One region of the Bradyrhizobium sp. USDA 4474 genome, then DNA from elsewhere that is predicted to be linked to it. Evidence: riboswitches for the same ligand, from Rfam matches in the RefSeq annotation. Region 1 holds a riboswitch; the other holds the start of a gene.
What was found. Region 1 has a riboswitch for glycine ahead of ACVW16_RS24490 (D-amino acid dehydrogenase). Riboswitches for the same ligand answer to the same signal wherever they lie in the genome.
Positions count from the first base shown of each region.

Region 2: another riboswitch for glycine. It lies ahead of gcvT (glycine cleavage system aminomethyltransferase GcvT); the one in region 1 lies ahead of ACVW16_RS24490 (D-amino acid dehydrogenase).

Region 1 is NZ_JBSRZJ010000002.1:4,801,902-4,814,002, reverse strand. Features, by position in the region: gene ACVW16_RS24500 (M24 family metallopeptidase) at 1-709, opposite strand, end outside; gene ACVW16_RS24495 (D-aminoacyl-tRNA deacylase) at 795-1,733, opposite strand; glycine riboswitch at 2,487-2,586, shown strand; glycine riboswitch at 2,590-2,677, shown strand; gene ACVW16_RS24490 (D-amino acid dehydrogenase) at 2,741-3,988, shown strand; gene ACVW16_RS24485 (Lrp/AsnC family transcriptional regulator) at 4,709-5,185, shown strand; gene ACVW16_RS24480 (MFS transporter) at 5,983-7,662, shown strand; gene ACVW16_RS24475 (aminotransferase) at 7,929-9,317, opposite strand; gene ACVW16_RS24470 (NAD-dependent succinate-semialdehyde dehydrogenase) at 9,327-10,841, opposite strand.
Region 2 is NZ_JBSRZJ010000002.1:836,794-848,894, reverse strand. Features, by position in the region: gene gcvP (aminomethyl-transferring glycine dehydrogenase) at 1-2,059, opposite strand, end outside; gene gcvH (glycine cleavage system protein GcvH) at 2,219-2,587, opposite strand; gene gcvT (glycine cleavage system aminomethyltransferase GcvT) at 2,598-3,746, opposite strand; glycine riboswitch at 3,892-3,980, opposite strand; gene alaS (alanine--tRNA ligase) at 4,206-6,884, shown strand; gene ACVW16_RS05880 (DUF3455 domain-containing protein) at 6,904-7,404, opposite strand; gene ACVW16_RS05875 (NADP-dependent isocitrate dehydrogenase) at 7,503-8,717, opposite strand; gene ACVW16_RS05870 (alpha/beta fold hydrolase) at 8,837-10,516, opposite strand; gene ACVW16_RS05865 (TrmJ/YjtD family RNA methyltransferase) at 10,866-12,065, shown strand.

The sequences.
Region 1 (12,101 bases):
GCGTATATCCCCCGCGCCCAGAAACACCCACTATTTTGCTTGTCTTCTCGACACCGCGACTGAAACATTCGAATTCGAACTGGCGACAGGCCTCGCGTTCCGTCATACCCAGACGCAGTTTAGATGCTAAATTTTCGAATGCTTCCGAAACAAGCCTACATACAGTTCGAATTCTGCCAATCTCTAGCGGAGACTTGATCATTCGCAGTGGCGTGAAAATCGGATCCGATGCGTCGACGAACCTTCGAGGCTTGATCGCATCCGCAACACGCAAGAAATCACCTGCGGGGAAGCCAAGCCTACTCTCCGCACCAAGCTCTACGCCGATTCTGGCGTCCTCTGGCAGTAACTCGCGCAACGCTTCGGCAAGTGCGGACACACCCTCATTTTTCGGATTTGGACTCGGCCAGCTTCGGCAGTTTTTTACCCACGTCGTGTCTCTATAAAACTGGTCCATTCCCTCCGGAACGACGGCAACGGGGTCACCCGACGAACGAATGAGAAGAAATCGTGGCCGGGTCGTCTGGTACGGGGTCGTGCTAGGCTCGCCAGTGAAATATCGCAAATTGTGTTCGGACGTCGCCAAAAGCGCGTCAATGGCATGCTCTTTCATCAGACGCCGCGCGCGCTCGACGCGGTCCTCGTATTCGATCCGGGGAAACGGATCATACTGAATGGTCCTTATCGAACCAATCCCCATACCGTTCATCGCTCTTCTCCAGAGAAACACGTCAATCGCAGGACGACCGACAATTTAGATGCCGATCCGACAGCAGATGGCCACCTTCGCGCGCTCATTCGACAATATCCTTCGGGAAAGCCGCGCGTAATTTTTTATGCGAAAGCATGGGAACACCGAGCTCTTCCGCGAGCAGGCGAGCAACACCTTTGTAAGGCGCTTTCAGCTTATCGTGGTACACGATGCTTTGGATCCCGCCGACAATCGAGTGCACGCAAGCTCGCAGGTCGATCAAACGACTTTCCTGGTCATAGCCATCCGACACGAGCCAATGGTTTGGTAGCACGTGACTAGCCGCGATCGGGAGGCGATCGCGCGACTGCAATACCGCGTTCGTGAAGCTTGGCTCGAAGTGAACACCTCCGATGCAGAGCACGGAGTGCACCGGTTCCTCAATACGATCGAAAATTCCCAGTAGCGATCGCGCCAGCACTCGAGCTGCAATAGGATTTCCCCAATCTTCGGGTGAGCTTCCGATCTCGACATCGACAGCCGAAGGTCGCAGGTCAGCGAGACGGGTACCAGCATCACCAGCCTTGACGCCGGACCAATGAGTCGCTTCCAGGTAAGTGCGATAAGAGTCAAGACCGGAAGTGAGCCGCTCGGCTTCGATCGCTAGAAGAAGCCCCCGGGTAATCCGGGGATCGACCGCGCTGAAGGTCCCGGTGCCCAGATCGCCCGTCGTTTGAACCGAGAAGATCGCGTTTGGCGCATTAGCGCCCTCGTGCCAGTTCACGATGCCAATAACGTTGGCATCACCGAAGCGATCATTAAACATTGGCGCGTAGCGCGCATAGTCGTTACTTACGACCTCGTTCGTGGCCACGATCGAAATCCTGGCGTCATGCAAGCCAGCAACTTCGAGCACCGAGTGCCCATCGAGTTCGAAACTCGTTGTAACAGGAGCGCATGCGGTTTTGAGAGCGTCGAGAACGTGCCCAGCGACCGGGTCCTTTTCTTGATTGACGCAGAAGACAAAGACGGCGTGCCTCATCGAGGTCCTCCGCCGAGTTCAAAGCAGATCGAGAGCGTGAGAGGTCTATCTTCAACTTGGCGCGGTCGTCTTTTCGGACTTCTCGGAAACCACCATGCTCTTTGAACCAAAATCCGAGCTTGCACGGCGAGAGCGGGCGCGCGGGAGGCGATCAACTGGGACAGAGCCACAACGGCGCTGCTCGCGCTCTGAGTCCCCTTGTCCGCTGGCCTGCCTGGTGAAGCAGCGACCTGGACTCGCGCGGATTGATAGTGGCGGCAGCGGATCGCCGGACCAGCAGCGAACTTAACCTGCCCGCGCGACGAACACGGGCGAATCTTGCCGTCATGGGCCAGAGACGTCGACGCAAGCGGTTTGAAGAGCCGCTCATCGAGCAGGGCAACCGCGTCAGGCGTGCAAGCCTCCATTTTGGCTCGACTTCGAAAGAGATGCATGCCAGCGACAGCTTTCTAGGTTCATACACCCACCGCATACTTATTAGAGCGTCGCCGCGCCAACATTGTGCGTTCTTTAGATGATCTCGCAGAATTTCTGCGCTAGCCGGGGATAGCTCGCCGGAAACCACTGGGCATCGAGCAATGCAATGATCAAAAGCGAGATCAGCATAGTACTCGGCAAGAAACCACCTGCTAATCTGGGTGGGGGAGCTAGGGCAAAACATCAAGCCGTCGCTTACGCCGCCGATTTTTTGGTCCGACGACTCATCGCGGCTTGACAGGTCGTGAGTACGTCTGAGAGTGTTATCATGTCTGATGATGGTGTGCGGGAGAGCGCGATAAGCCTGCAAAGGCCTATCACCGCCGACGGAGCAACCCCCCAAGGAAACTCTCAGGCCCAGGACCGCACACCGAGGACGATCTGGAGAGAGGTGCCAGTCAGCACCCACCGAAGGGGACCGCGATCCACGTGGATTGCGGATAAAGCTCTCAGGTGCACGGACAGATTTGGGGACGGAGGGAGGGCGAAAGCCATTTCACCGTTCGTTCAACCCTGTCCTGGAGCACACGATGAGCACGGTCGTCATTATTGGATCCGGTATCACCGGAGTTACAACTGCCTATGCCCTGGCCCGCCGCGGCTATTCGGTTACAGTCTTGGATCGCCAGCGCTATCCGGCGATGGACACTTCGTTTGCGAACGGGGGCCAATTATCGGCAAGCAATGCCGAGGTCTGGAATAACGTCGCAACGATCGTAAGAGGCTTGAGGTGGATGCTGCGCAAAGACGCACCATTGTTGCTGAACCCAAGGCCCAGTTTTCACAAATATACTTGGCTGGCAGAGTTCGTAAGCCAGATTCGAAACTATCGCCAAAATACGATCGAAACGACGAAGCTAGCGATAGCCGCTCGCGAGCATCTTTTTGAGCTAGCCGATCGGGAGAGCATCGATTTCGACTTGGAGCGGCGAGGAATTTTGCACGTTTATTCGAGCAAGCTCGAGTTCGATGCGGCCTCTCGCGTGAATCAGTTGCTGCTCAAGGGCGGATTGGATCGCCGTCCCGTGACGCCCTCTGAAATGCTTGCAATAGAGCCAGCTCTGCGCGATCAGTATTATGGCGGCTTCTTTACCCCGTCTGACTCAACCGGCGACATTCACAAGTTTACGCGCGGCCTCGCTGCGGCTTGCGAGCGAGGGGGCGTACGCTTCGTCTTTGATGCGGAGATCTGCGGCATGCGGTCCGACCGAGACGGTGTGGTCGTACACTGGAAACCAGGTTCGTCGAAGGAAGAACTCAATGCCGAACGCGTAGTGGTTTGCGCAGGGGTCGGCAGCCGCCGCATTGCTTCAATGCTGGGGGACAACATCAACATTTATCCCGTGAAGGGGTACTCGATCACGGTAGAGCTGGGAGACGAGACGAGCCAAAAGGCCGCGCCTCGTGTCAGCCTGCTGGACGAGGCCACCAAGATCGTGACCAGCCGGTTAGGAGAAGATCGCTTCCGGGTCGCGGGGACCGCCGAGTTTAATGGCGAAAACCGCGATATCCGCTGGGATCGAATTAAGCCCCTGATAGGATGGGTAGAGCGATCGTTTCCGGATGTGTCCACCGCGCAGGTGGTGCCATGGGCGGGCTTGCGTCCTATGACACCTAGCATGATGCCGAGGGTTGGCCGAGGCAAACGCCCGAATGTTTTCTACAATACTGGCCATGGCCATCTCGGCTGGACATTATCCGCTGTTACAGCTGAAATGATCGCTGATGTCATTATGACAGACCGCAGCAACACTCGGCTGAGCGCATCGCTGCCCTGATCCTGTTCAGTGGATCCTAGTCCATACTCCCGCCGATATCGGGGCGGGAGCACGTCGGTTGTGACAGAGCCGAAGCGAATTTGCAGTCGCCTTCGAAAGGTGATGCGCCCCTCAGTGCCGGGCAACTCGGTTCCCGCAATTTATTGTCTAGGTAAGCCCTGTGACCACTTGGCACGTTGCTTCCGAAAGCCTTCCTATGACGCAGTTGTTGCGACCGCTCCCGAATTGACGCCGACCAGATGGGGCCGCATGAAAGACGTCGTTTCTTAGCAGGGCGCACGCAGTACACACCGCGAAGTGCCGTGGCATTTAAGGACGGGACGCAGCTTTGTGCGGAGCGAATTCAGGGTACCAAAGCCGTTCCGCGCAGCTCACCCGAGCGTAAAACCAACCCGATCCAACGACACCTCCTCCCGAGACGCCGAGATGCATCGATGCATCCCCAAGCTCAAGTCCTCGTCGAAGCCCCAACTGCTGCGGAGCGACACCAACTGCTGTGCGCTCAGCTGACGCTCTTCTTAGAGAAGTTTGCATTACGGGACGAAGGCCCTTTCGAAGGGCATTTTGCAAGCCCTGCAGCATATTTCTTGTAATTGCCGTTAGATCGACGATACTGATGTCACAAAGAGTGTTTTTCGACGACATTTGACGGATCTGAGATTTTTTTCTGCGGAAACACACGATCTCTTGCAGAATTTCCTCTTTAGCCTGGAGCCTGTTATGAGGTACGACCGAATCGACGCTCACATCCTGGAGATCGTGCAAAAAAATAACCGTCTCACATCCGAGACGATTGGCGAACTGGCCGGGCTTTCCGCTACCGCCTGTCAACGCAGGCTAAAGAGGCTTCGGTCGGACGGCATTATCGAGGCGGACGTTTCGATCGTTTCGGCCAAGGCGGTCGGAAGACCTATTCAGATGCTCGTGCTGGTGACATTGGAGCGGGAACGCTCGGACATAATCGACAGGTTCAAAAAGGCGATCAAATCATCCGCTGAAGTCGTCAATGGGTTTTACGTCACAGGCGATGCTGACTTTGTCCTATACATAACCGCACGCACCATGGACGATTATGAGCAGTTCACGCGGCGATTTTTCCGTGAGAACCCCGATATCAAGGGCTTCAAGACCATGGTGGTCATGGACCGGGTAAAAGCCGGATTTGCTATTCCAATTGAGGCACCGTCTGAGGATTGAGTGTCTCACCAATGGACCCCGCCTACCTGCTCCATCACCAAGCCGTGCAAGGCGTCGCGGTACCCATTATGAAACGAGCGCAGGTCTTCGCGCATTGGCGCGCATAACTTTGAACTGAGTGGCGTCACCTCCAGGCTACCAACACCAACCGCTCATTGTGGGCGCTTCGTGGCGCGAGCGAGCTGGATGACTCAGTCCGATGAACTTGCAAACGCTCACCAACGAGAGATGTCGGCTTGGCCAGTACGCATCGCTAGCGCCCTTTTTCGTCGCGCAGTGCGAGTAAAACGCTGCAAGTTTCCTTCGATTTTGTGCTCTAAGCGGCTACGCGCGATTTAAATATTCAGAGCGCTTCAGAGTATGGCCTCACCTATATGCGTTCACGTCGCTTCTGGCCATTGGACAGATCTGAGAAGATCGGCTTTCAGTTGGGCAAGGCCGCCGCGGCTCGCTCGGCGGCACCTGTCACGAGGAAATCAACTTTTTGAATCAATACAAGCGGCGAAAGGATAAGGCCTCTGGGTCAGTTGAGTGGCATCTGGCCTTTGCTGGTGGCATCTTGCAGGGAGTGACTACGGAATGAGCCGTGTCGAGAAAGCGCGCACTTGCAGGGCAAGAGCAAAGTTTACTCGTCAGGTCGGGATCGTGCGAGGCGGAACCCTTGGCGCGAACCTGACTATTTTGAGGTCTCTCTTGCATCTAAGCAGCGCAAGTCGAATGACGGCGGACTTCCCGTTTGCCATCAGCCCCTCTTTGTCCTCATTCGTCGCACCATCCGGGGTAGGGCAGCAAGCTAGATGACTCCTCTCAAGCCTCGACCAATTAGCACTGAAGGTATCACAGCGCCCTTCCGCCACCTCACCTTTCGGCGTATCTGGCTTGCGAGCCTCCTTACGAACCTGGGCGCGCTGATCCGGAGCGTCGGCGCAGCGTGGGCGATGACGCAGATGACAACGTCGGCGGACAAAGTTGCGCTTGTGCAGACAGCATTTTTGCTACCGGTCATGCTGATTTCGATGCCCGCAGGCGCAATTGCGGATATGTATGACCGGCGGATCGTGATGCTTTTCGCGCTCAGCATGTCGCTAGCTGGTGCGACCGCGCTGACGGCACTTACCTGGCTAGGGATGGTCACGCCAGACTCGTTGCTAATCCTGTGTTTTGTAATCGGCAGCGGCGTGGCTCTGATGGATCCTGCCTGGCAATCCTCAGTTAGCGAGCAAGTGCCGGCGGAAGCACTCCCAGCTGCGGTCGCGCTGAACAGCATTAGCTATAACATCGCGCGCAGCGTGGGACCGGCGATCGGCGGGATAGTGGTAGCGGCAGCCGGCGCAGTCGCTTCGTTTGCCCTAAATGCATTGCTATATCTACCCTTACTTCTTGCGCTGTTCTTGTGGAAGCGAATTTCCGAACCGTCATATCTTCCGCCAGAAAAACTAAACCGCGCCATCGTTTCGGGGCTCCGCTACATCGCTAACTCGCCCCCGATCAAAATCGTGCTGATTCGTTCCATGATCACCGGCGTGATCGGAGGCGCCATCATCGCGCTAATGCCGCTGGTCGCCCGTGATCTCCTTGGAGGTGGTGCACGGATCTATGGGATAGCTCTCAGCGCGTTCGGACTTGGCGCGGTAATTGGAGCGCTATATGTACCTGAAGTACGAAAGCGCTTGAGCGGTGAAGCCGCAATTCGCGCCTGCGCACTGTCCATGAGTGGGGCGCTTCTCGCCGTGGCGTTGAGCCACGAGCTGGTTCTCACATCGGCCGCTCTTGTCCTTGCCGGTGCCGTGTGGATGATCTCCTGGGCCCTCTTCAACATTGGCGTGCAGCTGTCGGCCCCGCGCTGGGTCGCAGGACGCTCGCTTGCAGCCTACCAAGCAGCAAGCTCAGGAGGCATTGCTGTCGGTAGCTGGGGCTGGGGTCATTTGACCGATGCCGCAGGTGTCGACACAGCGCTTTTGATATCAGCAGTGCTGATGTTAATTTCTCCACTATTGGGGCTTTGGCTCCGTATGCCTCGCATAAACCCGCGAAGCGAGGATGCTGAAGCGCTTGCGCATCCTGAGGTTCGGCTAACGCTCACCCATCGCAGCGGACCCGTTGTGATTGAAATCGAATACCGCGTGGCACAAGAGAATGCGCGGGCCTTTCATAACGTCATGCAAGATGTGCAGCTGTTCCGAAAGCGGAATGGCGCGTATGGCTGGTCGATCGCTCGCGATATCGCTGATCCTGAACTGTGGACAGAACGCTACCATTGCCCCACGTGGCTTGATTATCTGCGTCAACGCAATCGCTCGACGCATTCAGAACGCGCGCTAGATCGACAAGCTGCGTCCTTTCACGTGGGTCCAGAACCCGCGCGTATCCGGCGTATGCTAGAGCGCCCATTTGGCTCCGTTCGGTGGAAGGACGATGTATCCGACCGTACCGCCAACGAGTCCTTTCTCGGTGACTATAACCGGAATCGAACGTAAAACATAGCCTCTGCCAATTTGAGGCGATCATTCCTCGAACAGCCAAATGAGAAGTGCCAGCACTGCTCCAAGCGAGAATGCTCGTTCCTAGTGAGAGGCTCAGCAGATCGATTGGGCTTGATCTGTTGATCTTGCGGTAAGGAACAGCACAGCGAGTCTGAGACATCCCTTGAAGTCCCCAGGCTTGGGTTCCCTTCATCGAGGGAGACCGTTGTCGATCCCGGATCGTTGACCCAGCATAAAAGCCATCCGCGCTCACGAACTGTCTACTTATTTGCCAGCTCGTCCATCACCTGTCTGGTTGCTTGATAGGCAAGCTCAACGATTTCGTCGATCTCAGCCTCGGAAACCACGAGAGGCGGCGCGAAGCCAAGAATGTCTCCATGCGGCATCGCTCGTGCAATAAGCCCCCGATCGCGAGCCGCCTTTGAGATGCGGGCACCAACTTTCAGCGCCGGATCAAACCTCTGTTTTGTCTGCCGATCCGCGACATACTCGATTGCGCCTAGAAGGCCAACGCCTCGAACCTCCCCGACGATTTCCAGCTGCGCAAACCGCTCCTTGAGCCGCTTTTGAAAGTGAGCGCCGACAGTTCGGGCGCGATCGCTTAGTCGCTCCTTCTCGACGATGTCGAGCACGGCATTGGCGGCCGCTGCTGCGATGGGGTGTCCGGAGTAAGTATAGCCATGGGAGAACGCTCCGACGCGATCGGCGGCTTCCTCCATAACGTTGTAAACTCTCTCGCCGACGATAGCTCCCGAGAGTGGCATGTACCCGGATGTCAGCCCTTTTGCGACTGTGACAAGATCTGGTTCGATCCCGTACAGGGTGCTCCCGAAGTCCGCGCCAGTTCGACCAAATCCACAGATGACCTCATCGGCAATCAAAAGGACCTCGTACCGCCTCAGCACCGCCTGGATTTCACGCCAGTAACCCGCGGGCGGCGGCGTGATGCCACCGGTCCCGAGCACCGGCTCGGCAATGAAAGCACCAACCGTTTCTGGCCCTTCGCGCACGATTAACTGCTCGAGCTCGGCCGCTCGCCGGCGAGAAAAGTCTTCTTCCGTCTCACCCGGTTCGGCGCCCCAATAGTGATGTGGCGTGCCTGTATGGAGAACGCCTGCGAAAGGCAGGTCCATGTAATCGTGATAGAATGACATGCCGGTCATTGAACCGGAGAATACCGAGCAACCATGATACCCGCGCTCGCGCGAAATGATCTTCTTCTTCTTTGGCTGGCCGCGCAGATTGTTGTAGTACCAGACGAGCTTTGCTTGTGTCTCGTTGGCATCCGATCCAGAGAGCCCGTAGAACACTTTGCTTGCCTTGCCTGGAGCCGTGCGCACGAGTCGGTCCGACAGCGTGGCCAGCTCTTCGGTCGTGTGCGCTGCATAAGTGTGGTAGTATGCTAAGCTGTAGGCTTGACGTGCAATGGCTTCGGCCACTTCGGTGCGACCGTAGCCAATGTTTACACAGTAGAGGCCAGCAAAGCCGTCGATATAACTGCGCCCCTTTGCGTCTTTGATATGAATCCCCTTTCCGCCAGTGACGATTGTCGGGTCACCAATTTTACCGGTGGCGAAGTCCTTGAGCTGGGTGAAAGGATGCAAAACATTTGAGCGATCCCTTTCAGCAATGGTCTTGATGTCAATCATGTCACTCTCCTATGCCGCCAGGTCGCCGAAGCAGACGTATTTCAGTTCCATAAATTCCGCCAACCCGTGTCGCGATCCTTCGCGGCCGAGCCCGGACTGTTTCCATCCCCCGAAAGGAATGGGTGACCCAGTAAATGAAGCTGTATTGATACCGAACATGCCGCACTCGATCCGCTCTGACAGTCGCATCGCTCGACGTAGATTGTCTGTGTAGACATAGCCAGCGAGCCCCATTTCGGTAGCGTTTGCTCGGGCGATAACCTCTTCTTCCGAATCGAAAGGGAGCACTGCAGCCACCGGCCCGAATGTTTCCTCGCGAGCGATGAGCATGTTTTCAGTGACCTCGCCAAGTAAGGTCGGAGGAACGAAATGGGGGCCTAAGCTCGCGTCCTGCTGTGGCGAGACAACACGCGCACCGTTCTTCAGCGCATCGTCAACATGAGACCTGCACTTCTCGGCGACTGATAACTTAGTCATTGGCCCGATAGCTGTTGTAGGCTCCAGACCATGGCCCATTCTGAGCTGAGCTATCCCGGCGGCAAATTGTTCAACGAAGGCGCCGTAAATGTTTCTTTGCACGTAAATGCGGTTAGCAGCCAAACAGTCCTGGCCAGACGTAGCAAATTTTGCCGCCATCGCACCCTTGACGGCCTTCTTAAGATCGACATCGTCGAACACCAGAAAAGGAGCATGGCCGCCCAGCTCTAGCGATACTTTCTTGACGCTCTCGGCTGCTCCCTCAAGAAGCAAACGGCCCACTTCCGTAGAACCCGTAAACGAAAGAGCGCGTATTCTGGTGTCGCTCAACAGTGGTTTCGAAAGTTCGATCGGATTGCCGACGAGCACCTGAAACACACCCCGCGGGAGCCCAGCTTGCTCGCCTAGCCTGGCCAGCGCCAGCGCGGATAACGGGGTCTCGGGGGCAGGCTTCACAATGATCGGACATCCGGCGGCTAGGGCGGCCCCCGCCTTCCGTGTAATCATCGCTATGGGAAAATTCCATGGGGTTATCGCCGCCGCGACACCTGCTGGCTGCATTCGCACGTGGAGCAGGCTTCCAGGCTTATGGCTTGGGATCGTCTCACCGTATGCCCGCTCCCCCTCCGCGGCGAACCACTCAAGAAAGCCAGCACCGTACGCTATTTCCTGACGCGCCTCAGCAAGCGGCTTACCTTGCTCGCAGGTCACTAGGATCGCGAGTTCCTCCTCGTGCTCGATCATCAACGAGGCCCAGCTTCGCAGAAGCGCACCTCTCCTTACCGGCAGCAATTCTCGCCACATAGGAAAAGATCGCTCGGCCGCAGCTATTGCCACCTCCATCTCTACGGCCCCGCAACGAGCAATATCCGCTATCTCATCGCCCGTCGCGGGATCAATCACATGGTCCCGCTCGCCACCGCGTAACCACTGCCCGTCGACGAGCGCCGCCCCCGACAGAAAATCACGACGGGTCAGATTTTGCAGATGCCTGCTCGTCAAAGCGACCCACTGCGGACGTTTGTGGAGAATTTTTTGAAACGTCATTTGGGGCCCCACACGGTCATTTTGTTGAAATTGCCCATGCGATCAGAATACTGATGGTGTATAGAAATTTGCGTCGCATTTCCCCGCGGCTGGGACGATTTCCTGCAAACCCTACGCACTTCGCGATGGAATGCACCTGAGTCTGGAGCTCAATCATGAATCAGACCGGATGACGCCCGCGTCCTGGAGATCGTCCAGAACAACCAGCTGGCTCCGAGGTCGTCGGTGAAATGACTGGGCTTTTGGTACGGCATGTCAGCGCCGGTGAAGCGCCTGCGGTCGGGCGGAATACTTGAAGCCGATGTTCCGATCTTTTCTGCTAGAGCGGTGGGAAGACTTAAAAAGGCAACACGGATGACTACGCCCTGGTCAAACATCGCGCTGTAGCTAACAACCTCAACCTCCCGAGATCTCGCCGCAAGTTTTCTAAGGTCTTGGGGAGCAGCCGATCGTGCTCCATTAAGCCTAGCGCGCGGACTATGTCCGAGCGACCGCGCGAGCGGGTACGCGTTAATCCGCCCGCCCCTCATGCATGGCTCCGCGCTCAACCACTAGTGGCTGTTGTCTCGAGTATAACCAATCTTCCGCTAGTTGCGATAGGTAGACTGTCCTGTGCGGCAGCAAGACCAACAGGATGCTCGATAGCCGCTCAGTTAGCCAAACTGGCCGGCGACGAACCTGGCCCTGTCAGCTTTGTCGGGAGCAATCTATGATGGCTGATCAACCGGATGCACTTCTACGTTCGTTGCCGCGCAAGTTCAAAGCTCCGCTCCCGGGCGCCCGACTACTTGTTCTCGGCGCGGTGCATGGAAACGAACCCTAAGGTTCAATTGCCATAGAGCGGATCTTCCAAGAACTCGCATGCGGAGAGCTGGAAATCATTGCCGGCCAGCTCACGCTCGTACCAGTCGCCAATCGACTCGCATGTGAACGCGGCACTCGCAACGGCCGCGGCGATCTGAATCGCAACCTCGGATCGACATCGAGTCCAGGAGATAATGAAGACTTCATAGCAAGTGAGTTGTGTGTGCTGCTCGCGAACACGCTGTCTTGATCGAATACACTCGTTCGATTGGCAATCTAGTTCAATGGTGCTTCTCGGTCCGGATAGCAGCACACGCGATTCAGAGCCCTTCGCATTCGCATGCCATGAGGACGTGTTGGCTGCACATCTGGGAATCAACCGAGCACTATATGAATGGCTAGCCACCAACATGCGCCGGCTCACAGGCGCGGGGGCTCAATTCAATACTGCAAGGG
Region 2 (12,101 bases), 4.0 Mb from region 1:
GCCTGCTAAGGCCGACCTGCGCATTCAGGTTGGCGCCGTCGAGATACACCTGGCCGCCATGGCCGTGGACGATGTCGCAGATCTCCTTGATATGCTCCTCGAACACGCCATGGGTCGAGGGATAAGTGATCATCACCGCGGCGAGATCGTTCGAATGCTTCTCGGCCTTCGCACGGAGATCGTTGACATCGACGTCGCCGTTCTTCTCGCAAGACACAACCACCACGTCCATGCCGACCATCGCGGCCGAGGCCGGGTTAGTGCCGTGAGCGGAGGAGGGGATCAGGCAGATCTTGCGGTGACTCTCTCCGCGCGCGGCATGATAACCCCGGATAGCCAGAAGTCCGGCATATTCGCCTTGCGCGCCCGAGTTCGGCTGCAGTGAGATGGCGTCATAGCCGGTGATGTCGCAGAGCCATTTTTCAAGCTGCGCGAACAGCGCGTGATAGCCGTTGGCCTGCTCGCGCGGGGCGAACGGGTGCAGGCTGCCGAATTCCGGCCAGGTCAGCGGCATCATTTCAGTCGTCGCGTTCAGCTTCATCGTGCAGGAGCCGAGCGGAATCATCGCGCGGTCGAGCGCGAGGTCGCGATCGCTGAGCTTGCGCATATAGCGCAGCATCTCGGTTTCCGAGCGATGCGCGTGGAACACCGGATGGGTGAGGAAAGAGGTCGTACGCTTCAGCGTGTCCGGCAGCGCCTCGTGCGTCGTGGCATCGATCTCCGCGTAGGACAATTGGCCGCCGAAGGCACGCCAGACCGCTTCCACGGTCGCAGCCGTGGTGGTCTCGTCGAGCGCGATGCGCAAGCCGGTCTCACCGACGCCGAGATTGATCTTCTCGGCCGCCGCGCGCGCGATGATCTCGGCGCGCCCTGTGCCGGCATCGACGCTGAGCGTGTCGAAGAAGCTCTCGGACTGCGGTGCGAAGCCGAGCTTGCGCAGGCCGCTCGCGAGCACGGCGGTGCGGCGATGCACGTTGCGTGCGATCTGCGCGAGCCCCTCGGGACCGTGATAGACCGCGTACATTGCGGCGATCACGGCGAGCAGCACCTGCGCGGTGCAGATGTTGGAGGTCGCCTTCTCGCGGCGGATGTGCTGCTCGCGGGTCTGCAGAGCCAGGCGATAGGCAGGCATCCCGCGTGAATCGACGGAAAGGCCGACGATGCGGCCGGGCAGCGAGCGCTTCAGCGCATCGCGCACCGCCATATAGGCCGCGTGCGGGCCGCCATAACCCATCGGCACGCCAAAACGCTGCGCCGAGCCGATGGCAATGTCGGCGCCGAGTTCGCCGGGCGAGGCGAGCAGCGTCAGGGCCAGGAGATCGGCGGCAACGATCGCAAGCGCGCCCTTCGCTTTCAGCGCTGCGACCGCAGGCCTGAGGTCGCGCACCGCGCCCGAACTTCCCGGATATTGCAGCAGCGCGCCGAGCACGTCTGCCTTGTCGAGATCGGTGAGCGGATCGCCGACCACCAGATTCCAGCCGAGCGGTTCGGCGCGCGTGCGCATCACGGCCAGGGTCTGCGGATGCACGTCCCTGTCGACGAAGAAGGCCTTTGCTTCGACCTTCGAGTGCCGCTCCGCCAGTGCCATGGCTTCGGCCGCGGCGGTTGCCTCATCGAGCAGCGAGGCGTTGGCGACATCGAGCCCGGTGAGGTCGCAGATCATGGTCTGGAAGTTGAACAGCGCTTCGAGCCGGCCCTGGCTGATTTCGGGCTGGTAGGGCGTGTAGGCCGTGTACCAGGCCGGGTTCTCCAGAATGTTGCGCTGGATCACCGCGGGCAGGATCGTTCCTGAATAGCCCTGGCCGATCAGCGAGGTGAAGACCTGGTTCTGACGAGCGAGCTCAGCCATATGCGCGATCGCCTCCGTCTCGCCGAGGGGCTTGCCGAGATCGAGCGGAGTGGCCTGCCGGATCGAGGCCGGCAGCGTTTCCGCCATCAGCGCCTCGACGCTTTTCGTGCCGACAGTCTCGAGCATTGCGGTGACATCGCGCGCCGACGGGCCGATGTGGCGGCGAACGAAAGGGGTGGTCTCGCCGTTGGATTTGCGCTGCGCGGTCATCATGGGTCCTCGCTTCAGGAGTTGTTGTCATGCCCCGCGAAGGCGGGGCATCCAGTAAGCGCAGGCGCTTCGGCCAGAGCCGATGGGCCGCGGCGTACTGGATCGTCCGCCTTCGCGGACGATGACAGTGAGTATGTTGAGACGGTTCGACTCATATCCTCACGCCGTGTGGGCCTTGTAGGCGGCTTCATCCATGAGCCCGCCAAGCTCGCTCTTGTCGGCGATTTTAATCTTGAAGAACCAGGCCGCGGCTTGCGCGTCCGAGTTCACCAGCGCGGGCTCGGCGGCGAGCGCCTCGTTGGTCTCGAGCACCTCGCCCGAGATGGGCGCGTAGACGTCGGAGGCGGCTTTCACCGATTCCACCACGGCGGCGGCTTCGGCCTTCTTCAGGGTGCGGCCGACCTTGGGCAATTCGACGAACACGACGTCGCCGAGCTGGGACTGCGCGTAATCGGTGATCCCGACGGTTGCGACATCGCCGTCGATCGCGAGCCATTCATGGTCGGAAGTGTACAGCCTCGTGGTCATTGTCTTGTCCTCAGCGTTTGTAGGTGTTTTTCACGAAGGGCATGGCGGCGACGATGAGCGGCAGACGCTGCCCACGCACTTCCGCAAAGAGTTTCGTGTCGAGCGCGCTCAAAGCGGTGGGCGCGTAGCCCATCGCCACGGGCGCATTCAGGCTCGGGCCGAAGCCGCCCGAGGTGACCCTTCCAATGGCCTGGCCGCCTTCGTTCCCGGCAAACAGCAGCGCGCCCTCGCGCACCGGTGCGCGGCCTTCGGCACGCAGGCCGACACGGCGGCGGGATGCGCCGTGATTGAAATGCGCGAGAATCTTTTCAGCGCCGGGAAACCCGCCGGCGCGGGCGCCACCGGTGCGGCGGCTTTTCTGCACCGACCATTCCAGCGCGGCTTCGACCGGCGTGGTTTCGGTGTCGATATCGTGGCCGTAGAGGCAGAGCCCGGCTTCCAGCCGCAGGCTGTCGCGGGCACCCAAGCCGATCGGCATCACGTCGGGGTTTTCGAGCACCGTCTTGGCGAGACGTTCGGCGTCGGCCGCGGGCACCGAAATCTCGAACCCGTCCTCGCCGGTATAGCCGGAGCGCGAGACGAAACAGCCGAGGCCGGCAACCTCATGCGGGCCGGCATCCATGAACTTCATGGTGGGCGCTGCTGCACATAATCTCGCCAGCGCTGACTCGGCTTTCGGGCCTTGCAACGCGATCAGCGCGCGGTCGGCAAGCGAATCGATGATGCAGGTCTCCGACAGGTTCGCGCGCAGATGCGCCTCGTCCTCGGCCTTGCAGGCAGCATTGACCACCAGGAACAGGTGATCGCCGAAATTCGCGACCATCAGATCGTCGAGAATGCCGCCGTCGTCATTGGTGAACTGGGCGTAGCGCTGCCGTCCCGGCGCGATCGCCACGATGTCCTGCGGCACCAGCCGCTCCAGCGCGCGAGCGGCGTCCTCGATCCTGCCGGATTTCGGCCGAAGCGCGATCTGGCCCATATGGGAGACGTCGAACAGGCCGGCGGACGAGCGGGTCTGAAGGTGCTCCTTCAGCACGCCGGCCGGGTACTGCACGGGCATGTCGTAGCCCGCGAACGGCACCATCTTGCCGCCGAGCGACACGTGCAGGTCGTAAAGGGGTGTACGTTTCAGGGAGTTCTTGTCGTCCGACGCAAGCATCACGGGGGCCCTCGGCGGTTCCCCGGGGACGATTCCCCTGGGACACCGGTCGAAGCCCCATCTGTCGCTGTGCCTGAGAGTATTATCCCGTCGGCGGACGCTATCCAGGTCTTAAGCCCGCCAGCGCCTCTTTCCAGATGTCGTCAAAGCCACGCGGTCCTTTTGCCTGAGAGTTTCCGGGGCGGTTGCTCCTTCGGCGCCGGCAGTGAAGCCGGTCTCTCCCGACGTGGCCGTACGATACAAATGGGTACAGACCACAGGCCGGCCAAGCCTGTCAACGCGCGCTTTGCGGCTTTCCAAAGGGGATTACGCGCCTGCGGCAACCCTCTGATCTCTTTGCACAGTTTCTGGACAGGGAAGCTGGCCTTGTCTAAAAGCGCTTTGGCCCGCAGATATCCGCCCAAATCGCCAGGTTTGGATCAGGGATAAGCGGGTCCAAGCACACCCGATTGGATGAACATGAGCGGCGTCAACGAGATCAGGTCGACCTTTCTGAACTTCTTTGCCGAGAACGGGCACGAGATCGTGTCGTCCTCGCCATTGGTGCCGCGCAACGATCCGACGTTGATGTTCACCAATGCCGGCATGGTGCAGTTCAAGAACGTCTTCACCGGCGTCGAGAAGCGGCCCTATCAGCGCGCCACCACGTCGCAGAAATGCGTGCGCGCCGGGGGCAAGCACAACGACCTCGACAATGTCGGCTACACCGCGCGCCATCTCACCTTCTTCGAGATGCTCGGCAATTTCTCCTTCGGCGACTATTTCAAGGAGCGTGCGATCGAGCTGGCCTGGAAGCTGATCACCAAGGATTTCGGGCTCGACAAGGACAAGCTGCTCGTCACCGTCTACCACACCGACGACGAGGCGCACGGGCTGTGGAAGAAGATCGCCGGCTTTTCCGACGACCGCATCATCCGCATCCCGACCTCGGACAATTTCTGGGCGATGGGCGACACCGGCCCCTGCGGCCCGTGCTCGGAGATCTTCATCGACCGCGGCGACCACATCTGGGGCGGCCCTCCGGGTTCGCCTGAGGAGGACGGCGACCGCTTCCTCGAATTCTGGAATCTCGTGTTCATGCAATACGAACAGGTGACGAAGGAGGAGCGCGTGGATCTGCCGCGTCCCTCGATCGACACCGGTATGGGCCTCGAGCGTATGGCCTGCATCATGCAGGGCGTCGACAGCGTGTTCGAGACCGATCTGTTCCGTCATTTGATCGATGCGGCCGCGTCCGCGCTCGGCAGCGGGCCGAACGAGCAGACCGTCGCCTCGTTCCGCGTCATCGCCGACCATCTGCGCTCGTCGGCCTTCCTGGTCGCGGATGGCGTGCTGCCCTCGAACGAGGGCCGCGGCTATGTGCTGCGCCGGATCATGCGCCGCGCCATGCGCCATGCGCAGCTGCTGGGCGCCAAGGAGCCGCTGATGCATCGGCTGGTCTGGGCGCTGGTCCGCGAGATGGGCCAGGCCTATCCTGATCTGATGCGCGCGGAAAACCTGATCGAGGAAACGCTGCGGCTGGAAGAGACCCGCTTCCGCAAGACGCTGTCGCGGGGCCTTGCCATCCTCGACGAGAAGAGCGCGTCGTTGAAGAAGGGCGACATGTTCGACGGTGACGTCGCCTTCACGCTGTACGACACCTACGGCTTCCCGCTGGACCTGACGCAGGACGCGCTGAAGTCGCGCGGCATTGGCGTCGACCAGTCTGCGTTCACCGATGCGATGGAGCGGCAGAAGGCCAAGGCGCGCGAGTCCTGGAAGGGATCGGGCGAGGCGGCGAGCGAGGCGATCTGGTTTCCGCTGCGCGAGAAGCTCGGGGCGACGGAATTTTTGGGCTACGAGACCGAGAGCGCTGAAGGCGTGGTCTCGGCGCTGGTCAGGGACGGCAAGGAAGTCGCCCACCTCAAGGCCGGCGACACCGGCGCGATCGTGCTCAACCAGACGCCGTTCTATGCGGAGTCGGGCGGCCAGGTCGGCGACACCGGCGTGCTGACGGGCGAGAGCGGGATCAAATTCCGCGTCACCGACACGCAGAAGAAGCTCGGCGATTTCTTCGTGCATGTCGGCACGGTCGAGAGCGGCGAGCTGAAGGTCGGCACCGCGCTGCAGCTCGAGGTCGATCATTCCAGGCGCTCGTCGATCCGCGCGCATCACTCGGCGACGCATCTCATCCATGAGGCGCTGCGCCAGGTGCTCGGCGATCACATCGCCCAGCGCGGCTCGATGGTGGCGCCGGACCGGCTGCGTTTCGACTTCGTGCATCCGAAGCCGATCACGGCGGAGGAGCTTGCTCGCGTCGAGGACATCGCCAACGACGTGGTGCTGGAGAATGACGAGGTCACGACCCGCGTGATGGGCGTCGACGAGGCTCGCGAGGCCGGCGCGCGCGCGCTGTTCGGCGAGAAGTACGGCGACGAGGTTCGCGTCGTCTCGATGGGCAAGACCGCGCGCGAGCGCGGCGCCAATGCGCTCGGCTGGTCGGTCGAGCTCTGCGGCGGCACGCATGTGCGGCGCACCGGCGATATCGGCCTGATCACGCTGACCGGCGAGAGCGCGGTGGCGTCAGGCGTGCGCCGCATCGAGGCGCTGACCGGCAACTACGCCCGCAAGCATGCCAATGAGACCATGGCGCTGGCGAAGACCGCAGCAAGCGAGCTGCGCACCTCGGTCGACGACGTTCCGGCGCGCATCACCGCGCTGATGGAGGAACGCAAGAAGCTCGAGCGCGAGCTGTCCGACGCCCGCAAGAAGCTCGCGATGGGTGGCGGCGCAGCAAGCGGCGGCGGCGCGGCTTCCGGCGTGCGCGAGGTCGGCGGCGTCAAGCTGATGGCGCGCGCGGTCGAGGGCATCGAGATGAAGGATCTCAAGAGCCTCGCCGACGAGGCCAAGAAGCAGATCGGCTCCGGCGTGGTCGCCATCGTGGGCGTCACCGAGGACGGCAAGGCCGGTGTCGTGGTCGGCGTCACCGCCGACCTCACCGCGCGCTTCAACGCCGTGAATTTGGTGCGCGTCGCCTCCGAAGCGCTCGGCGGCAAGGGCGGCGGCGGCCGGCCCGACATGGCCCAGGCCGGTGGCCCCGACGGCGCCAAGGCGACCGAGGCGCTGGCGGCGATCGAAAAAGCGATGGCGGGCGCTTAGGCGTCTGCGTCGCGTTGCTCTAGCCCTTCTTCAGGAACACATACTCGGCCGAGTAGGGCGCGCTTTTGAACTCGCCGGCCTTGTCGCAAGCGCCGTCGAGCTTGCCGCCATGGGTGTTGATGCGCTGGACCGTGGTGACCGGCGTCAGCACGCCACTACCGCGATGGGCGGTGACCTCCAGCTTCAGCCAGGGGATATCGGCCGGCGTGGCGCCCGGCGCGCTGCCTGCGACCTTGCCGGCGACGGCGCTGCCGTCGGCGTGCTGCCAGTTCGGCCCGGCATAGTGGCGGCCGATCGTCTTGCCCTCGGCGAGCAGCGTCGCGATCGGCTCGCGGAACGCCCAGGCGAGCTTGCCGTCGGCGCCGGCCTTGCACTCATAAATCTGCGCGCCCTCGGCGTGGACGCTGAGCACGACGTTCTGGCCCGGTGCGGCGATGGCGTCGGGAAGCGTCCCGCCCGCCCCCGCTGGCGCAGTCACGGCCGCGAGAAGCAGGCAGGGGACGGCAAGCTTGGTGGACATGGTCGGATCTCCGCAAGGGGGCTCTCAAAAAATTCGGGCCGCGCTGAAAGACGCGGCCCGTGATGATGTCTAGCCCAGGCGGGTGAAATCCGGACGGCTTACGCCGCCAGCGCCTTCACAAGGTTGTCAGCGACCTTGTCGAGGAAGCCGGTGGTCGAGAGCCAGCGCTGATCGGCGCCGACCAGCAGTGCGAGGTCCTTGGTCATGTAGCCTTGCTCGACGGTGTCGACGCAGACCTTCTCCAGCGTGGTCGCGAACTTCGCGAGCTCGGGATTGTTGTCGAGCTTGGCGCGGTGCGACAGGCCGCGGGTCCAGGCGAAGATCGACGCGATCGAGTTGGTCGAGGTCTCCTTGCCCTTCTGGTGCTCGCGGTAGTGACGGGTCACCGTGCCGTGGGCAGCTTCCGCTTCGACGGTCTTGCCGTCAGGGGTGAGCAGCACAGAGGTCATCAGGCCGAGCGAGCCGTAGCCCTGCGCGACGGTGTCGGATTGCACGTCGCCGTCGTAGTTCTTGCAGGCCCAGACATAGCCGCCGGACCATTTCAGCGCCGAGGCGACCATGTCGTCGATCAGCCGGTGTTCGTAGGTCAGGCCCTTGGCGTCGAACTCCTTCTTGAACTCCTTGTCGAAGATCTCCTGGAAGATGTCCTTGAAGCGGCCGTCATAGACCTTCAGAATCGTGTTCTTGGTCGACAGGTAGACCGGATAGCCGCGCAAGAGGCCGTAGTTGAAGGAGGCGCGGGCGAAGTCGATGATGGAGTCGTCGAGATTGTACATCTCCATGGCGACGCCGGCGCCGGGAGCCTTGAACACTTCCTTCTCGATCACGGTGCCGTCCTCGCCGACGAACTTCAGCGAGAGGGTGCCCTTGCCCGGGAACTTGATGTCGGTGGCGCGGTACTGGTCGCCATAGGCATGGCGGCCGATGATGATCGGCTTGGTCCAGCCGGGAACCAGGCGCGGCACGTTCTTGCAGATGATCGGCTCGCGGAAGATCACGCCGCCGAGGATGTTGCGGATGGTGCCGTTCGGCGACTTCCACATCTGCTTGAGGTTGAACTCCTTCACCCGCGCCTCGTCGGGGGTGATGGTGGCGCACTTCACGCCGACGCCGACCTTCTTGATCGCCTCGGCGGCGTCGATGGTCACCTGATCGTTGGTGTGGTCGCGGTACTCCATGCCCAGGTCGAAATACAGCAGCTCGACATCCAGGAAGGGGTTGATCAGCTTGTCCTTGATGTACTGCCAGATGATCCGGGTCATCTCGTCGCCATCGAGCTCGACGACGGGATTGGATACCTTGATTTTTGCCATGATCGGAGAAGCCTTCTTGGAACTGGTGGAAATCTCCCGCGCTATAGCACCGCGCGGGGGCGGGCGAAAGCGGAGCGGTTATGCAGTTTCAGCCCATCTTTTCGCCGGGATCAGCCCCTCTAGAAGGCAGCCTGGGTGGCCGTGCCGGCCACGATGTACCAGGTTACGAACAGGCCTGAGATCAGGGCGCCGGGCAGGCTCGATCCGGTCCGTCGCCAGGTGAAGGTGGCGATCACGGCGACGATGGCGAGCAGCGGCACGAACTGGATCGCGACGATGGTCGAGAGCGGCACGAAACCGGGGTCGGGCAGCGGGTTGAACAGCTTTCCCGTCAGCCAAAGCGTGCCGTATTGCAGGACCAGCAGCACGACGAAGCCCAACGTCAGCGCCAGGATGTTGGTCAGATAGAGTGCGAGCCGCGGCGCCTCCATGGTCGAGAAATTCCGGTGCAGCACGTGCAGCGCCACCACGAAAAACGCCGTGAATGGAATCAAATAGGTCAGGAAGATCAGAACCTGCTTCGGGTTCATCAACTTCAGCGCGACGATCCAGAAGCGGAAGTCGATCTTGAAGGCGAGGTCGGCAAGCCAGAGCGCGGCATAGCCCACTGCGACCGAGGCGACCGCAATCACGAGTGACTGGCCAAGCAGACCGGCCCGGCCCTTGCGCTTCGGGGCCAAGCCCATCAGCGCCAGCGTGATCAGCCCGTTGATGATGGCCCAAACCAGGATCTGGTTGGTGATGCCCTGCGGCAGGAACGCTGACGGCGTCACGAAGCTGCCGCCCAAAGCGAAGGCCGGGTAGTAGGTCAGTGCCGGGATGAACGCGGACAGGATGAACGCGGCGGTCCAGCGCCTGCCGGTGGCGGCGTGATGGGGCGGCATGGTGCCGTCGGGGACAGCGGGAAGGCGCAGACGGGAGAACATCGGCGCCTCGAGCAGGCCATCGAAAGTGCCGATCAACAGCACGACAAAGCCGACGAACGCAATGAGCGTGCCGAGTTCTTTCCGGAACCAGATCTGGTCGTCGGCCGGCCGGGGCGTACCGCCTTGCAACGTCCTAGCGAACCAGTCGAGGCTGTATCCGATCGCTTCATGCGAGATGTGCTCGGCCGGGTGCGTCATCGCGGGGGTGTAGAGCACGCGGGCGGTGCCGGCCGCCGGGTCGCCATAGACCTTGCCCGGCTCGACCGGCCCCTGCGTGCCGAACATCGCCCACAGCTTCGGGCTCTTGGTGACATCGCGGGCAACATCGACGCCCCACATCAGGGTGGAGAATTCCTCATACTGGGCAAACACCAGCGCCGCATTGCGCGGCCAGTTCGGTGTGCCGTCGGCCGCGAATGGCTTGCCGGTGGAGGAGCCCTCCAGCACCATCGACTTGTAGCCGTCGGGCATCGCGGTGGCTGCGGCCAGGACTGTCCAGCCGCCCATCGAGTGACCCTCGAGGCCGATATTGGCCTTGTCCACCATCTCGAGGCTGCGCAGATAGGCGAGGCCGTCAGGGCCGCCGAAGCCGTTGGCGAAGGCGGGCGGGTCGCTGTAGCCGTGGCCGGTCTGGTCCAGTGCCAGCACGACATAGCCGCGGCGGGCGAATTCGATGGCGAAGCCGTCCTGCGTCTCGCGCGAATTGATGTAGCCGTGGACGGCGAGGATGCCGGGTGCCGGGGTCTGCGCAGTGGCATTGGCGGGGATGTAGAGCAGGGCGCTCATGGTGTTGCCCTTGGCGCCCTTGAACCTGACATCCTGGATCCGGATGCCGCCCGAGGTCTGGGTCAGATGGGCGATGAAACCGCCCACTGCGATCAAGACCAACCCCAGAAGCGCCAATTTCCATCGGCTCAGCATCACCATCCCCCCACTCAATTGTTGCTTCAGCTCAGGCCCTTTCGGCTTCGCTTTGGTTGTGCTTGATAGCCTTATCCGAAAGCAAAGCGCGCGCAAGCCGGGCGGTGAAACCGTCCCCAATTGAGGTGCGATTGCAGTTTCGCAAACGCCGCTAACCCTGTTATCTCCGCTCAAGAAATTGCGCCGCACGGAAGGCGGGCGGGTGGCCGCGGATGAAGCTTTGGATCAGCGTCTTCAGACGGAGGTTCGGGGTCTTTCCGAAGCGGAACGAGACGAAAGCTGAAGCAGAAAGTGGAATGAGATGTCCGGCACCGACAAGACCAAGGTTGGGCTCGCCCTCGACGGTCCCATCGTGATCCTGGTCGAGCCGCAGCTCGGCGAAAACATCGGCATGGCCGCACGCGCCATGGGCAACTTTGCCCTGAGCGCCTTGCGCATCGTCAACCCGCGCGACGGCTGGCCCAACATCGCGGCACAGCGCGCCGCCGCCGGCGCCGACCACATTCTGGAAAAGGTCGAACTGTTCGACACGGTCGAGCAGGCGGTCGCCGATCTCGATTTGCTGTTCGCCACCACCGCACGCCCCCACGACCAGGCCAAGCCTGTGGTCGGGCCGGAGGCCGCGGCCGCCGAGATCTCCGGGCATGTTGCGACTGGCGGAAAGGCCGGCATCCTGTTCGGCCGCGAGCGCTGGGGCCTGACCAACGAGGAGGTCGGGCTTTCCAACCGCATCATCACCTTCCCGGTCAATCCGGGCTTTGCCTCGCTCAACCTGGCCCAGGCGGTGCTGCTGGTCGGCTATGAATGGTTCAAGCGGGCGACGGCGGGCGCGCTTCCCCATGCCATGCCGGAACGTTCCGAGCGCGCCTCGCAGCACCAGATGCAGGCCTTCTTCGACAATCTCATCCGCGAGCTCGACCGGGTCGAATTCTTGCGCCCGGCGGAGAAGCGCGACACCATGCTCGTCAACCTGCGCAATATCTTCAGCCGGATGGAGCCGACCAAGCAGGACATGCACACGCTCCACGGGGTGGTGATGGCGATCGCCGAGGGACGCAAGGGCCCGGCCAAAGGCGGCGTGCTCGACGGCGAACAGGCGACGCGCCTGCGCGCGCTCTTGGCCGAGCACGGGCAGGGCGGCGGCGTGCCCGACAGCGGCTCAACGGTGCGTGGGCTGGCCCGCCTGCTCCGCCGCAACCCGACCGATGCCGAGCGCCTGCTGTGGCAGGTACTCACGCGCGACCGCCGCTTCGCAGGTCAGTTCAAGCGCCAGACCCCGGTCGGCCGCCACATCCCTGATTTCGTCTCATTCCCGCACCGGATCGCGATCGAACTGGTCAATCCGGGCGAGGGCGACACCATCGCGGCCGACCGCGCCTCGCGGCGGGCCTGGCTGGAAGCGCGGGATTACCGGGTGATCGATATTCGCGCCGTGGATGTGGAGCGCGCTCTCGAGGCGGAGCTGGTGCGGCTGCAGGGGATGATGGAGCAGACGACCTAGCCCAAGCGCATCGCGGTTTTCGCAACCATGGGCTGT